One region of the Streptomyces sp. NBC_00690 genome, then DNA from elsewhere that is predicted to be linked to it. Evidence: riboswitches for the same ligand, from Rfam matches in the RefSeq annotation. Region 1 holds a riboswitch; the other holds the start of a gene.
What was found. A riboswitch is a leader RNA that binds a small molecule or an ion and turns the genes downstream of it on or off. The one in region 1 is predicted to bind glycine.
Positions count from the first base shown of each region.

Region 2: another riboswitch for glycine. It lies ahead of gcvT (glycine cleavage system aminomethyltransferase GcvT); the one in region 1 lies ahead of gcvP (aminomethyl-transferring glycine dehydrogenase).

Region 1 covers NZ_CP109009.1:1,647,605-1,655,314, reverse strand. Annotated here, with positions in the region: gene OID54_RS07260 (FHA domain-containing protein) at 1-776, shown strand, start outside; gene ftsR (transcriptional regulator FtsR) at 794-1,534, shown strand; gene OID54_RS07250 (bifunctional nuclease family protein) at 1,588-2,061, shown strand; gene OID54_RS07245 (MerR family transcriptional regulator) at 2,355-2,903, shown strand; partial or broken gene OID54_RS07240 (DNA polymerase IV) at 3,010-4,140, shown strand; gene OID54_RS07235 (PRC-barrel domain-containing protein) at 4,752-5,168, opposite strand; glycine riboswitch at 5,292-5,388, shown strand; gene gcvP (aminomethyl-transferring glycine dehydrogenase) at 5,568-7,710, shown strand, end outside.
Region 2 covers NZ_CP109009.1:6,077,571-6,085,280, forward strand. Annotated here, with positions in the region: gene glyA (serine hydroxymethyltransferase) at 1-610, opposite strand, end outside; gene gcvH (glycine cleavage system protein GcvH) at 685-1,062, opposite strand; gene gcvT (glycine cleavage system aminomethyltransferase GcvT) at 1,184-2,308, opposite strand; glycine riboswitch at 2,456-2,551, opposite strand; gene OID54_RS26770 (AAA family ATPase) at 2,774-3,472, shown strand; gene OID54_RS26775 (enhanced serine sensitivity protein SseB) at 3,794-4,573, shown strand; gene OID54_RS26780 (enhanced serine sensitivity protein SseB C-terminal domain-containing protein) at 4,690-5,475, shown strand; gene OID54_RS26785 (ABC transporter permease) at 6,275-7,276, shown strand; gene OID54_RS26790 (ABC transporter substrate-binding protein) at 7,481-7,710, shown strand, end outside.

The sequences.
Region 1 (7,710 bases):
GCGCTCGGCGTCGTGGCCAGGAGGAGGAGCAGAGCGCGGAGCGCCCGCTCTTCCGGGACGAGGTCGCGGGCTCGGGCGGTGGCGTTCCCGGTGGTCAGGGCGAGTCGGTTGACCCTGCCGGTGCCGGCCGCATAGGTTTCGGAGACTCATCGACCTCAAGTTCGGGTGGAGGGTTCCCCTCCGACCCGTATGCGACCAATCCCCGTGGGGGACAGCCGCGGCAGGAGGACACGTCCATGTCGGCCGTGACGGTTTGTACGAGGTGCGGGCACCGCAATGCGGCGTCGAGCAGATTCTGCTCCAACTGTGGTGCGCCCTTGCGCGGTGGGGCTCCGGCCGAGCGTCCGTCGGAGACGACGTCGACGATCTCCATCTCAGGCTTGGAGGCGTACGACTCCGAGGTCACCGGACAGACCCAGGTCCCGTCGCTCTCCCCCGAGGCGCAGGCCGCCGTCGACGCCCTCCCCTTCGGTTCGGCGCTGCTGGTGGTGCGTCGGGGTCCGAACTCGGGAAGCCGTTTTCTTCTCGACGGCGAGCTGACCACCGCGGGTCGTCATCCGCAGAGCGACATCTTCCTGGACGACGTGACCGTCTCCCGTCGTCATGTGGAGTTCCGTCGGGGTCCTGACGGAAGTTTCAGTGTTGCGGACGTCGGCAGCCTCAACGGAACCTACGTCAACCGCGAGCGGATCGACTCGGTCTATCTGGCCAACGGCGACGAGGTCCAGATCGGTAAGTACCGACTGGTCTTCTATGCGAACCAGCGGGGCGTGTAACCCGTCAGGGAAGGTCCATGCGAACACCGACGGGCGGTGCCGGTCGCGGCACCGCCACCGCGGGGGATCGGCTGATGAGCATCGGTACGGTGCTCGGTCAGCTGCGTGATGAGTTCCCCGAGGTCACCATCTCCAAGATTCGTTTCCTGGAAGCCGAAGGGCTGGTAGAGCCGCGTCGTACCCCATCCGGGTATCGCAAGTTCAGCCCCGAGGACCTGGAGCGGCTCGCGCAGATTCTGCGGATGCAGCGGGACCACTATCTTCCGCTGAAGGTCATCCGGGAGCATCTGGACGCGGTCGCCCGTGGTGAGCAGCAGCCGCTCCCCGCGCCCAGTGCGCAGCGGGAGCACCCCGACGCGGCCTGGGAGGCCCCCAGTGAGCCCCGTACGGCCGCCAGGGTGGGTCGGGCGGAGTTGCTGGCCGCTGCTGGGGTCAGTGAGCAGGAGCTCGCGGAGTGGGAGTCCTACGGGCTGCTTGCGCGGGATGGCGACGGAGGGTACGACGCCGAGGCCGTCACGGTGGCGCGGCTGGTCGTCGAGCTGGGCAGATTCGGTCTGGAGCCTCGACACCTTCGGGCCATGAAAGCCGCGGCGGACCGGGAGGCGTCCTTGGTCGAACAGGTGGTTGCACCCTTGCGGCGGCATCGCAACCCGCAGACCAGAGCCCATGCGGAGGCCACCGCGAACGAGCTGGCAACCCTGTCGGTACGGCTGCATGCGGCCCTGATGCGGGCGGCCCTCGGGGTACGTCTTGACTGATCTTGGACGTGCCCGACTACCCAAAGGGGTCGGGCACGTCCTAGGGTTGCTGTGTGAACGAGCTCGACGTTGTGGGTGTCCGGGTGGAAATGCCCTCCAACCAACCGATCGTGCTCCTGCGTGAAGTGGGAGGCGATCGGTACCTCCCCATCTGGATCGGTCCCGGGGAGGCGACCGCCATTGCTTTCGCCCAGCAGGGCATGGCCCCTGCCAGGCCGCTGACGCACGACCTGTTCAAGGACGTGCTGGAGGCGGTGGGGCAGGAACTCACCGAGGTCCGCATCACCGACCTGCGCGAAGGGGTCTTCTATGCGGAGCTGGTGTTCGCCAGCGGAGTCGAGGTGAGCGCGCGTCCGTCGGACGCCATAGCGCTCGCGCTGCGCACCGGTACGCCGATCTTCGGCAGTGACGGGGTGCTGGACGACGCGGGGATCGCCATTCCTGATGAGCAGGAGGACGAGGTGGAGAAGTTCCGCGAGTTCCTCGACCAGATCTCTCCGGAGGACTTCGGCACCAACAGTCAGTGACGGTTCGTTGCTGATGGTGTGCCCGTGAGTGGCGCTGCGGAAGCCTCTGCGCCTCTTGCGTGTTCTCGGTCCAGAGGGCACGTCAGCATGGCGTTTTGGGGCCATTCGAGTAGCCTTTCCCCGAATTGGGGCATGGGAAACCACTCTCAGGGTGATTATCACTCGGCGTGCCGAGTGTGGCGATCGTTGACGCACCCCTGGTGACTGCCTACCTTTCGAGTGGGCAGGTCAAGGAGGAGGTCGGCGTGAGAAGTAGCGGCGACGGTGCGGTTGGGGGCGCCCTCGGCCGACGTCTGGGGGAGAGCGGGCTGTTTCCGCTCCAGGAGAGTGCGTCGGAGTCATCGGCGGAGGAAATCGGCTATCGCGGGCCGACCGCATGTGCGGCGGCCGGAATCACCTATCGACAACTCGACTACTGGGCGCGCACCGGTCTGGTCGAGCCCAGTGTCCGTGCGTCCCATGGATCGGGGGCTCAGCGGCTCTACAGCTTCCGTGACGTGGTCACCCTGAAGATCGTCAAGCGTTTCCTGGACACGGGTGTGGCCCTTCAGAACATTCGCGCCGCCGTGCGGCACCTGCGTACCCGTGGCGTGGGCGATCTGGAGCGCATGACCTTGATGAGCGACGGAGCAACGGTCTACGAGTGCTCCTCGCCCGACGAGGTCGTCGACCTGCTCCAAGGTGGCCAGGGCATCTTCGGCATCGCCGTGGGCGTTGTGTGGCGCGATGTCGAGGCGGCCCTGTCACAGCTGCACGGGGAGCGGATCGACACGGGGGAGACCCTCGTCGGCAACCATCCGATGGATGAGTTGGCCCGGCGCAGACGGGACCGTGCGGTCTGATTCCGTCCGATCCGGGCGGCGGGCCGCGTAGCTTTCCGATGTCTTTCCGCTCGGGCGGCGGTGCTGTCCGACCTCGTTGTCACAGGCGTGAGGCAGCATCGGAGATGTGAGATCCGTTCCGACGATCCTCCATCTCGACATGGACGCCTTCTACGCGGCAGTGGAGCAGGCGGCCAAGCCCAGCCTGCGCGGAAAACCCGTGATCGTCGGCGGGCTCGGACCGCGCGGGGTGGTGGCGACCGCCTCGTACGAAGCCCGTCGCTTCGGGGTGCACTCGGCGATGCCCATGGCGTACGCCCGTCGGCTCGCTCCGAATGCCGCCTATCTGGTGCCCAGGTTCTCCCTCTACCGGGCGGTCAGCGAGCAGGTCATGGAGCTCTTGGGTCGACTGTCCCCCCTGGTGGAGCCCCTGAGCCTGGACGAGGCGTTCGTCGATCTGGAGGCGGGTGGATCCGCCGATGACGCGCGATCCGCGCGAGCCGCCGGTGAGGCGCTGCGCGCCGACATCCTCGCGGCGACCGGGCTCGCGGGTTCGGTCGGGCTCGCGGGCTCCAAGATGCTGGCGAAGATCGGGTCGGAGCAGGCCAAGCCCGACGGACTGGTCCTGATCGAGCCGGGCACCGAGCGCGAACTGCTCGCTCCTTTGCCGGTGCGGACCTTGCCCGGGGTGGGACCGGCCACCGGCGAGCATCTGCGGCGGGCGGGGATCACGATCTGCTCCGACCTCGCCGCGGCCGGGGAAGACGAACTGGTACGGCTGCTGGGCAAGGCGCACGGTTCGGCGATCCACCGGATGGCGCTGGGACACGACGATCGACCCGTGGTCGCCGAGCGGGACACGAAATCGGTCTCGGTGGAGGACACCTTCGATGTCGATCTCCACGACCGGACCAGGATCAGGGCCGAGGTGGAGCGGCTCGCCGAGCGCTGCGTACGGCGGTTGAGGTCGTCCGGACATTCGGGGCGCACCATCGTGCTGAAGGTCCGGCGCTATGACTTCTCGACACTCACCAGGTCGGAGACCCTACGCGGACCGACCGACGACCCGGTCGTGGTGCGGGAGGCCGCCGGTCGTCTCCTGGAAGGCGTGGACACGACGGGCGGGGTGCGGCTGCTGGGGGTGGGGGTGACCGGGCTCGCCGACTACACCCAGGAGGATCTGTTCGCGCAGGCGACCACGGCCCGGGAGGAGAGAGAGTCCGCGGGAGGTGAAACGGACGCGGACCCTCGTGGCGGTGGACGCGTTGAGGGGGCGGGTGGGAGCGTTCGCCCGCCGGATCGGGCGCCTTTCGAGCGGTCCGAGCAGGAAGGCGGGCGTTCGCCGGCTCCCGTACCGCCGGACGGGTCGCCCGTGCGGTCCTCCGGCGAGCAGTCCGGCAGCGGTGCGGCCCACAGATCGAGCTCCAGGGATGAGCGGGAGACGTCCCGAGGGCCCGGGCCTTCGGAAGCCGATGCTGTCCGGTCGGCGGGTGCGGTCGGCGGAGCTTCCCGACCTCCGGATGTCGGGGAGGGGGCGGCCAAGGGAGGCGTCCACGACGGCACGGCCGATTCGGGTGAGCGGGAGAGCGGGGTCGGTGCGTCCATGGAGACCGCAGGGGAGCCGGTGGGATCAGTGCTCGCCGAGCGTCGCTGGTCGGCCGGTCACGATGTGCACCACACCGAGTACGGGCCGGGATGGGTCCAGGGCAGTGGTCTGGGTCGAGTCACCGTGCGGTTCGAGCAGCCGGGTTCGCCTCCGGGGCGCGTGCGCACGTTCCGGGTGGACGATCCCGAGCTCATGCCGGCCGATCCGTTGCCCCTGGTCGGCGGCGGGCAGGCGGATGAGGGGAGCAGCGCAGGTCGGGCCGGTCAGGTGCCCTCGTCCTCGCGGCCGGCGATACGACCGAAGGAGCGGTCGGTCGAGGGCTCCTCCCCGGCTGGGGAGGGCGGGGGGGCTGGCGTCTCCGGTGCCGAGGACAGTTCGAGCCCGTAGTGGTGGTAGAGCTGGAGTTCCTGTTCGGGGGAGAGGTGCCTGCCCACACCGAAATCCGGTGCGTCCTTGATCAGCGAGCGCTCGTAGGGCACCCGCAGGACGTCGTCGGCGAAGGTGCTCGGCTCCAGCGGGACGAAGGCGTCCCTGCTGAAGAGTCCGGTGCGTACGGCCGCCCATTCGGGTGCACCGGTGGCGTCGTCGAGGTACACCTCGTCCACCGTTCCGATCTTGGCACCGTTGCGGTCGAACGCCTTGCGGCCGATCAGGCTGCGCGGATCGATATCGGTCTGCACGAGTCCTCCATATGTTGGCAAACTGCTCCATGGACCACTAAAAAACACGAAAGGGCACAAAGTCGGTGTCGGCCACTTGAGCGATTGCCGAGAAGACGCGCTGGTAGGCTGACTAGCGGCTGTTGACCCCGCGCGGGAGAGTCCACCGGAAGGACGACGGTGGCGCCGAAGGAGCAAATCCTCCCCGGAATCTCTCAGGCACCTGTACCGCGTGGACGAGGTCACTCTGGAAAGCAGGGCGGGCGTCGGACGGCATCCGCTCTCACCGACGGTGAAAGCCGGAACGCTGCTGTTCGGCGATCCGGTGAAACTCTCAGGTTGAGATGACAGAGGGGGAGGCCGTCCAGGGCATCCGTGTGATGCCCCTCGCAGGTCGCGTCAGACCAGGAGGCCTCCTACATGACCGCCAACCGCACTCCGCTCGCACAGCTGGAGCGAGGCACCCCCTTCGAGCAGCGCCACATCGGGCCGGACACCGCGGCCCAGGCCAAGATGTTGGCGCAGGTGGGATACGGCTCGCTGGACGAGCTGACCGCCGCTGCCGTCCCCGAGGTGATCAAGAGCACGGAGGCGCTCGCCCTGCCGGAGGGGCGGTCGGAGGCCGAGGTGCTGAGCGAACTGCGCTCCCTCGCCGAGCGCAACAAGGTGCTGGCGCCGATGATCGGTCTCGGCTACTACGGCACGTTCACCCCGCCGGTCATCCTCCGCAACGTGATGGAGAACCCCTCCTGGTACACCGCGTACACGCCGTACCAGCCCGAGATCTCCCAGGGGCGGCTCGAAGCCCTGTTGAACTTCCAGACCGTCGTCGCCGATCTGACCGGTCTGCCCACCTCGGGCGCCTCCCTGCTCGACGAGGGCACGGCAGCAGCCGAGGCGATGTCCCTGGCGCGGCGGGTGGGCAAGGTCAAGAACGGCGTCTTCCTGGTCGATGCCGACGTCCTGCCCCAGACCCTCGCGGTGATCCAGACCCGCGCAGAACCGACCGGTGTCGAGGTCGTCACCGCTGACCTCGGCAACGGCATCCCCGCAGCCATCGCCGAGCGCGGTGTCTTCGGCGTGCTCCTCCAGTACCCGGGTGCCTCCGGAGCCGTGCGCGACCTCGCGCCTGTCATCGAGCAGGCCCACGGCCTCGGTGCGATCGTCACCGTCGCCGCCGACCTCCTCGCGCTCACGCTGCTCACGCCTCCCGGCGAGATCGGCGCCGACATCGCCATCGGCACCACCCAGCGCTTCGGCGTCCCCATGGGCTTCGGCGGACCGCACGCCGGCTACATGGCCGTACGCGAGAAGTTCGCGCGCAGCCTGCCCGGACGGCTCGTCGGCGTCTCCGTCGACGCCGATGGCAACAAGGCGTACCGACTTGCCCTTCAGACCCGTGAGCAGCACATTCGCCGGGAGAAGGCCACCAGCAACATCTGTACCGCACAGGTGCTGCTGGCTGTGATGGCCGGTATGTACGCGGTGTACCACGGCCCGGACGGACTGCGGGCGATCGCCCACCGGACCCACCGGTATGCCACGCTCCTCGCCGCAGGGTTGGCGGCCGGCGGTGTCGAGATCGTCCACGATGCCTACTTCGACACCCTGACCGTGCGAGCCCCCGGCCGTGCGGGTGCCGTCGTCTCCGCTGCCCGCGAAGACGGGGTCAACCTGCACCTCGTCGACGAGTCGCACGTCTCCGTCGCCTGCGACGAGACCACCACCCGCGCCAACATCATCGCCGTGTGGGCCGCCTTCGGTGTCGAGGCGGACCTCGACGCCCTCGACGCCGTCGCCGAGGAAGCCCTGCCGCAGGCCCTGCTGCGCAGCGGCGATTTCCTCACCCACCCGGTGTTCCATGAGCACCGTTCCGAGACTGCGATGCTGCGCTACCTGCGGCGGCTCGCCGATCGTGACTACGCCCTGGATCGAGGCATGATCCCGCTCGGCTCCTGCACCATGAAGCTGAACGCCACCACCGAGATGGAGCCGGTGACCTGGCCCGAGTTCGGGCAGATCCACCCCTTCGCCCCCATCGAGCAGGCAGCCGGCTACCTCACGCTCATCCGTGAACTGGAGGAGCGCTTGGCCGAGGTAACCGGCTACGACAAGGTGTCCATCCAGCCCAATGCCGGTTCCCAGGGCGAACTGGCCGGACTGCTCGCGGTGCGCGCCTACCACCGGGCGAACGGCGACGAGCAGCGCACGGTCTGTCTGATCCCCTCCTCGGCGCACGGCACCAATGCGGCCAGCGCCGTGATGGCGGGCATGAAGGTTGTCGTGGTCAAGACCGCCGATGACGGAGAGATCGACGTCGCCGACCTCCGGGCCAAGATCGAGCAGTACCGCGACGAGCTCTCCGTGCTGATGATCACCTACCCCTCCACCCACGGGGTGTTCGAGGAGCACGTGGCCGACATCTGCGCGCAGGTCCATGCGGCGGGCGGTCAGGTGTACGTCGACGGCGCCAACCTGAATGCGCTGGTGGGGCTCGCCAAGCCCGGCGAGTTCGGCGGCGATGTGTCGCATCTGAACCTGCACAAGACCTTCTGCATCCCGC
Region 2 (7,710 bases), 4.4 Mb from region 1:
AGTGCGCCATGTCGACCATCAGATACGCCCCGACCTCGTCCGCGATGCGGCGGAAGGCGGCGAAGTCCAGCTGGCGCGGGTAGGCCGACCAGCCGGCGACGATCAGCTTCGGCTGGGACTCCTTGGCGAGCTTCTCGACCTCGGCCATGTCGACCCGGCCGGTGGCGTCCACGTGGTACGCGACCACGTTGTAGAGCTTGCCGGAGAAGTTGATCTTCATTCCGTGGGTCAGGTGCCCGCCGTGGGCGAGGTTCAGACCCATGATGGTGTCGCCCGGCTTGAGCAGCGCGAACATCGCCGCCGCATTCGCCTGGGCGCCCGAGTGGGGCTGCACATTGGCGTGCTCGGCGCCGAAGAGCTCCTTGATGCGGTCGATCGCGATCTGCTCGACGACGTCGACGTGCTCACAGCCGCCGTAGTAGCGGCGACCGGGGTAGCCCTCGGCGTACTTGTTGGTGAGGACCGAGCCCTGGGCCTCCATCACCGCGATCGGAGCGAAGTTCTCCGAGGCGATCATTTCCAGGGTCGACTGCTGGCGGTGGAGCTCGGCGTCGACGGCTGCGGCGACGTCCGGGTCCAGCTCGTGGAGAGGGGTGTTGAGAAGCGACATCTCGAAGTCCCTGTCGGGGTCGTGGTCGGTGACTTGCGCGAGCCGGCCGACCGCTCGGGTCGGCCGGAGCCCCATCAGCTGCTGGAGAAGGCGGCGTACTCGTCGGCCGAGAGCAGTTCGTCCTGCTCCCCGCTGACGCGCACCTTGAAGAGCCAGCCGCCCTCGAAGGGGGCGGTGTTCACCAGCGAAGGGTCGTCCACGACGTTCTGGTTGATCTCCGTGACCTCACCCGTGACCGGGGAGTACAGATCGCTGACCGACTTGGTCGACTCCAGTTCGCCGCAGGTCTCGCCGGCGGTGACCGTGTCGCCCACCGCCGGGAGCTGGGCGAAGACGACGTCACCGAGTGCATTGGCCGCGAACTCGGTGATGCCGATCGTCGACACGCCGTCCTCGGCGGCCGACAGCCACTCGTGTTCCTTGCTGTAGCGCAGCTGCTGGGGGTTGCTCATGACGAGGATTCTCCTGTACGCGGAACGTGCTGGTGAACGGATGGCCACCTGCCGAGACGGCGGCGGACGTGCCGGGTGCCCAGTGGCTCCCGGGGGGTGTTGTCGACGCTACTTCCGTCGCTCACTTCTGGCGCTTGTAGAAGGGCAGCGCGACGACCTCGTACGGCTCGTGCGTGCCGCGGATGTCGACGCCCACACCCGCGGTGCCGGCAGCGGCATGGGCCGCGTCCACGTACGCCATGGCGATGGGCTTGCCCAGGGTGGGGGAGGGGGCTCCGGAGGTCACCTCGCCGATCACGCGGCCGTCCGCGACCACGGACATGCCGGCGCGCGGGACCCGGCGGCCCTCGGCGATCAGACCGACGAGCTTGCGCGGCGGAGCGCTCTCGGCGCGTTCGGCGGCTGCGGCCAGGGCCTCACGGCCGATGAAGCGCCCCTCGTTGGAGGTCTTCTCGAACTTCACCACCCGGCCGAGACCGGCGTCGAAGGGGGTGAGTGCATCCGTCAGCTCATGCCCGTACAGCGGCATCCCCGCCTCCAGGCGCAGGGTGTCGCGGCAGGAGAGTCCGCACGGCACCAGGCCCGCGGCCTCCCCGGCCCCGGTCAGCGCCCGCCACAGGTCCTCGGCGTGCTCGGGCGCCACGAACAGCTCGAAACCGTCCTCGCCCGTGTAACCGGTGCGCGCGATCAGGGCGGGATGCCCGGCGACCGTACCGGGCAGGCCCGCGTAGTACTTCAGACCGTCGAGGTCGGCGTCCGTGACCGACTTCAGGATGCCCGCGGACTCCGGTCCCTGGATGGCGAGCAGCGCGTATGCGTCCCGGTCGTCCCGGACGGAAGCGTCGAAGCCGGCGGCCCGCTCGGTGATCGCGTCCAGGACGACCTGGGCGTTCCCGGCGTTGGCGACCACCAGGTACTCGGTCTCCCCGAGCCGGTAGACGATCAGGTCGTCCAGGATGCCGCCGTCCTCGCGGCAGATCATGGTGTAGCGGGCGCGGCCGACGGCGACCGAGCCGATGTTCCCCACCAGCGCGTGGTCGAGCAGATCGGCGGCCCCGGGACCCGTGATCGTGATCTCGCCCATGTGCGAGAGGTCGAAGAGGCCGGCGCGGGTGCGGACGGCGTTGTGCTCGTCGCGCTCGCTCGCGTACCGCAGGGGCATGTCCCAGCCCGCGAAGTCGGTCATGGTCGCGCCCAGCGAACGATGCAGTGCATCGAGGGCAGTACGACGGGGGGTATTGCTCATGGACGGGGCTCCCAGGGCATGGCCGATGAGGACGGTCCTCCCCATCTGTCATCGGAACCTGAGAGGTTCGTCACGACCACGCACTCAGGTGGTCATGACTTGCACCTTGGGTGGAGCCGCCGGGGCGGCTCGCTTTTCAGATCTGCCTCATCACACGCGGTACGGGGCCTGAGAGATTCAAGGGAGGAACTTGCTCCTTCGGCGCCCGGCACATAGTGCCCGGGACTCTCCCGCGTGGATTCGAACGGCCGGTATGGAGTTGGCGGGCACATCATTACACGCATCTCGGCCCGGTGGGGGGCGGGGAGCTCGTGGATCTTCCGTGGTCGAGGCGCGTTCTTCGGCCATCGTCCGATCCCCGACCGTGTTTTGGGGCGCGGCTCAGCGGCAAATAACTTGCCTCCCATTACCATTTCTTTACGCTTCATGGGCAAGTGTGTGGTGACTGACATGGGGGAGGGTGTAATGACGTTGCAGCACTCCAGTGCCTACGCCACTACGGCGGGGGTGCCCGTTCGACCACAGGTGCCCCCTCGACCACAGGCGTCCGCCCGACCACGCCTGGGGGCGACCGCGCCGGTGCTGCGAGATCTGCGGGACCGCGCCGGGCGCAGTCCCCGTAGCCTGCTTTTCGCCGCGGGGGACGTGGTCGTCGTCTCCGGACTTCCCGGCAGCGGGAAGTCGACCCTGATCCGTCGGGCGGCCAGCGGCAGCCGCATCGACTCGCAGGACGCCCGGGACCGTTGGGCGCTGCGGATGCCGCGCTTCCTGCCCTACGCGATCTACCGCCCCTTCGTCCGCTACTCGCACTATGCGGGGCTCAGGCGCGCCCTGCGCTCGGGGGAGAGCGTGGTGGTGCACGACTGCGGTACACAGGCGTGGGTGCGGCGCTGGTTGGCCAGGGAGGCGCGCCGGCGCGGCAGCAACCTCCACCTGGTGCTGCTCGACGTGCCTCCGCAGGTGGCCCGGCAGGGGCAGATGGAGCGTGGCCGGGGGGTCTCCGGCTATGCGTTCGCCCGGCATCGGCGCGCCACCTCCCGGTTGATCGCCGACGCCGAGTCCGGGAGGCTCCCGAGCGGCTGCACCTCGGCCGTCCTGCTCGACCGTTCGGCGGCTGCGGGCCTGGCCAGCGTGCGGTTCACCGCGATGGAGGCGGCCGGCTAGGCGGTGTCGCACCCGTCCGCCGCGTCCGCTGCGGCTCCCACGTCCGCCGCGTCCCCTGCGTTGTCGGGGTGTCGAGCGCGGCTGCGGGGCGACCGCGTTCGGTGGCTAGGGCCAGGCGGCTGTCGCGTCGTTCCGTGGATCACGGCTGGGGCCGGGCGCGTTCGGCCTCGGAGCCGGAGCCGGAGCCGGTGTGAGACCGGTCGCCTTCTTCGCCTTCCTGTCCGGCTTCTTCCCTGATGGGGACGGCGCACCGCCCGCTCGGCATTAGGGTCTGAGGGCAAGCCGTGGGATGACCGGCCGAGCCGGGGAGAGAGCCACCAGATGAGCATTCCAGAGCACGTACACCCGCACTCCTACGCCAGCGGCTGGCCGGCGAACGAGTTGGAAGAGGCACTCGCCGCCTCCCTGGACACCCCCGGCGCGGGCGCCAGGCTGGTCGAGGTGCTCGGCCGCAGTTCCCTGTGGGTCCCCCTTCCGAACGGCGGCTCACCGGACAGCCGTGACCTCGACCTCCCCACGATGGAGTTGGACGGCGCCGCGTTCGTGCCCGTCTTCAGCTCCGAGGAGCAGTTCCTCAGTTGCGTCGGCAGCCATATGTCCTTCACCGTCGCCCCCGCCCGGGACTTCGCCCGCGGGCTCGCCCCCCAGTTGGGCATCGCCGTCAACCCCGGGGGCACGGTGGGCGCGCCCTTCCCGCCGCCCGCCGTCGCCGAACTCTGCCGCACCGGCCGCACCCACCTCGACGGGCCGGCCGCAGGCGGCCGGGTGCGACTGTTTGAACCGGACTGGCAGGAGGATCCGGTCGACTTCCTGGCCGCGGCAGCCGCCGAGTTCCAAGCGCTGGGCGACGTCCTGTCCGCACGACGGGCGCTCGCCTCCGTCGAGGGCGACCCGCCCGCTCTCTTCATCGGAGTCCAACTCGCGGTCCCGGGAGTGCTCGAAGCCACCGACAGCGCCCCGCTGGACGCGCTGGGTCGGGCACTGGGCCGGGTCCAGGTCGGCTGGCCGGTCAACCTCGTACTCCTGGACGCGACGCAGGACCCCGTCGTCGACTGGATGCTGACCAAGGTGCGTCCGTTCTACCGACGGGACGAGTACTAGCCGCCGCGGTCAAGTCGGTGTCGGCGGGGCAGATTAAGCTGGAGGTCTGGCCCCGCCTCCCGCCGATGCGGAGGCCGTGCCGGATCGTCAGTCGAAGATGAGGGGCGGGGACCAGGGTGAGCGCGTCAGGCACCGCGGCGGCCGGACACGTCGAGCACATGCTGCGCCAGGTGATCCCCGGACGCTTCGATGCGTACGAGGGATTGCTGAAGGCACTGGCCGACCCTGCACAGGGGCGGGTCTGGATGTTGCTCTGGCAGGGCACCCCGGGCTCCCACGACGCGCAGTACGGCTCCATGGAGATCGACGGCGTCGGCTACGCCCCCTGCGTCACCTCGGCCCAGGAATTGGCCGCCTCCGGCTGGAACCGCTCCCACGAGGTCGTCGGCGGGATCGACATCGCCCGTGCCCTCTACCCGGGGCGCGCGGGAATCTGGCTCAACCCCCATGCGCCCGGCGGGGGCGTCGGTATTCCCTGGCCGGACCTTCGGCGGATCGCCACCGGTCTCGACCGGATGCCCGCCGGCCCGTTGCGGCTCTCCGACCCCGCGGTCGAGATCCCGCACTTCTACGCCCTGCTCTCCCAGAACGCCCACCGGACGGCGCCCATCCGCTCGTTGCGCCGGGTGTGGGTGCAACCCGCGCTGGGCGCTCCCTACCTCGCCATCGGTCTCGATCTGTACGACACCAGCAGGCAGTCGGTGGACGCGGTGCGGGCGATGATGCAGCAGTCGATCGCGGCGGTGCCCGACGGCCTGCCGGTGTCGACGGTCGCCATGTCCGACGAGTACGACCCGGTGACGATGTGGCTGCGGGCCAATGCCCGGCCCTTCTACGACCGCGACGCCCATGGCGCGGGGTCCGCCCCCGCCGGCTACGGCTATCCGCCGCAGGCCCGCTGAGCCGTCTGCCGGAACCCGTACGAGCGTGCGCACGGCGCCGCTTTTGTCCCGGATCCGCTCCCGGACTTTTCCCCGAATGAAGCGTGTTGGCCGGTCCATGCCTCTCGGCAGCGCATTGGCCTGATCTCTTTTCGCGGTCTCCCCGGGACTGTCCGACGTCTGACGTTTTCGGTGTCAGGGGAACCCGTGGTGCGCGTCTCGCCACCTCGTAGATCCAGCCAATCCCGATGTGCCACGACCGCAACGAGTTGCACCAGATGGCCGGGACCGGTCGGTTCAGCTTTGACCTTCGCGGGAGCTTAACCGCAGGTCCACGACACCTTCACAGATCGTCGCTTCCGCAAACCTTTCCTCCCTTGATGGCGTGATTTTCTCGGCATAAGGGGAATCAAAGCCAATCCACCTCTTCTTGGTGTGCTGCTCGAACCTGCCCTGAAAGCGCTCTCTCGGGTGTTCCCTTCCGCTCCATCCCAATGGCTCCCCTCCGTCCACATGGCGGGATCTCTACCAACTATGCGCGTATTCATGGGATTTGATGGACCGCTCAGTCGGTGCCGACGTCCGGATAACGGGTTACGCCAGCGCATCACGTTTGAGCAAACATTCCCCGGGAGGGCTGGCGGCTGATCGCGCGACCATTGAAGACTCCCGCTCCAAGGGCAAATTCGCCCTCGCGTACGGAGCGTCGCATCCGCGCCTTCCGTGCCCCGGCTCCACCACGCACCAGATGTTGTGAACGAAGCCGCTAGCGCGGCGGGTACGGGCCGGTCAGCGCCGGTCGAGAGGGGTCCCCACCACGATGACGGCACCACTGCACGGCACCAGTGCGCAAGCGGAGGAAACCCCGCCCGCCGATGTCACGGCTGTCGCCGCCCCCCGGGTCCAGGGCCGGTCCCTGGGGCAGATCGCCTGGTCCCGTCTGAAGCGCGATCGGCTCGCCCTGGCAGGCGGCATCGTTGTCATCCTCCTGGTGCTCACCGCGGTCTTCGCGCCGCTGATCGTGAGCCTGTTCGGGCACCCGCCAAACGAGTTCCACCAGGACAAGATCAACCCGCTGTTCGGCACTCCGCACGGCGCGTTCGGCGGCATCAGCTCCGAACATCTCCTGGGAGTCGAACCCAACAACGGTCGCGACGTCTTCAGCCGCGTCATCTACGGCGCCCGGATCTCCCTGCTCGTGGCGTTCCTCTCCGCTGTGGTCGCCGTGCTCCTCGGTACCGTGCTGGGCATCGTCGCGGGGTACTTCGGAGGCTGGGCGGACTCGCTCATCAGCCGGGTGATGGACATGCTGCTCGCCTTTCCGCAGCTGCTGTTCATCATCTGTCTGGTCTCGGTGCTTCCCAACGACCTGCTCGGGATGACCGGAAGCACCGTCCGCATCGCGATCCTGGTCGCGGTCATCGGCTTCTTCGGATGGCCCTACATCGGTCGCATCGTCCGCGGCCAGACGCTCTCGCTGCGGGAGAAGGAGTACGTCGAGGCCGCCCGCAGCCTGGGCGCTGGCCGGCGGTACGTGCTCTTCAAGGAGTTGCTGCCGAATCTGGTGGCTCCGATCACCGTCTACACGACGCTGATGATCCCGACCAACATCCTCACCGAGGCCGCGCTGAGCTACCTCGGCGCGGGTGTGCGCCCGCCGACCGCGTCCTGGGGGCAGATGCTCTCCAAGGCGGTGGACACCTACGAGTCCAATCCGACGTTCATGGTCGTCCCCGGGATGGCGATCTTCATCACCGTGCTCGCCTTCAACCTCTTCGGGGACGGCGTACGGGACGCGCTCGACCCCAAGGGGTCCCGCTGACCCCACGCCCCACGGGCCCGGCACCCCCGGTCCCGGCTCCCCGCGCGGGAGAGCGTCGCAGGACGCACCCCGCGGCCTTCGGCCCGGCCCGGGCCGCGGACAACTGAGCGGACAACTGAACTGCCCCTGCCACAGCGGCCAGGCGGCTCCCCACGGTTCCCCGGCAGACGGCGGGGGCCGCGCTACCTCGGAGGTTGCAGGACTATGACACCCCTACGTTCGTCGCGGACCCAGCGCATTGCCGGAGCGGCGCTGGTGGTGGCCGCCCTCACGGCCACCGCGGCCTGCGGCGGAGGCGGCTCCAAGGACGGTGAGGGCGACGGCAAGGCGGCCGGCTACAACACCGGTGCCAAGGGCATCGCCAATCCGTCCACCAAGCAGGGCGGCACGCTGAAGTTCATCGGCAAACAGGACTTCGACTCCACCGATCCACA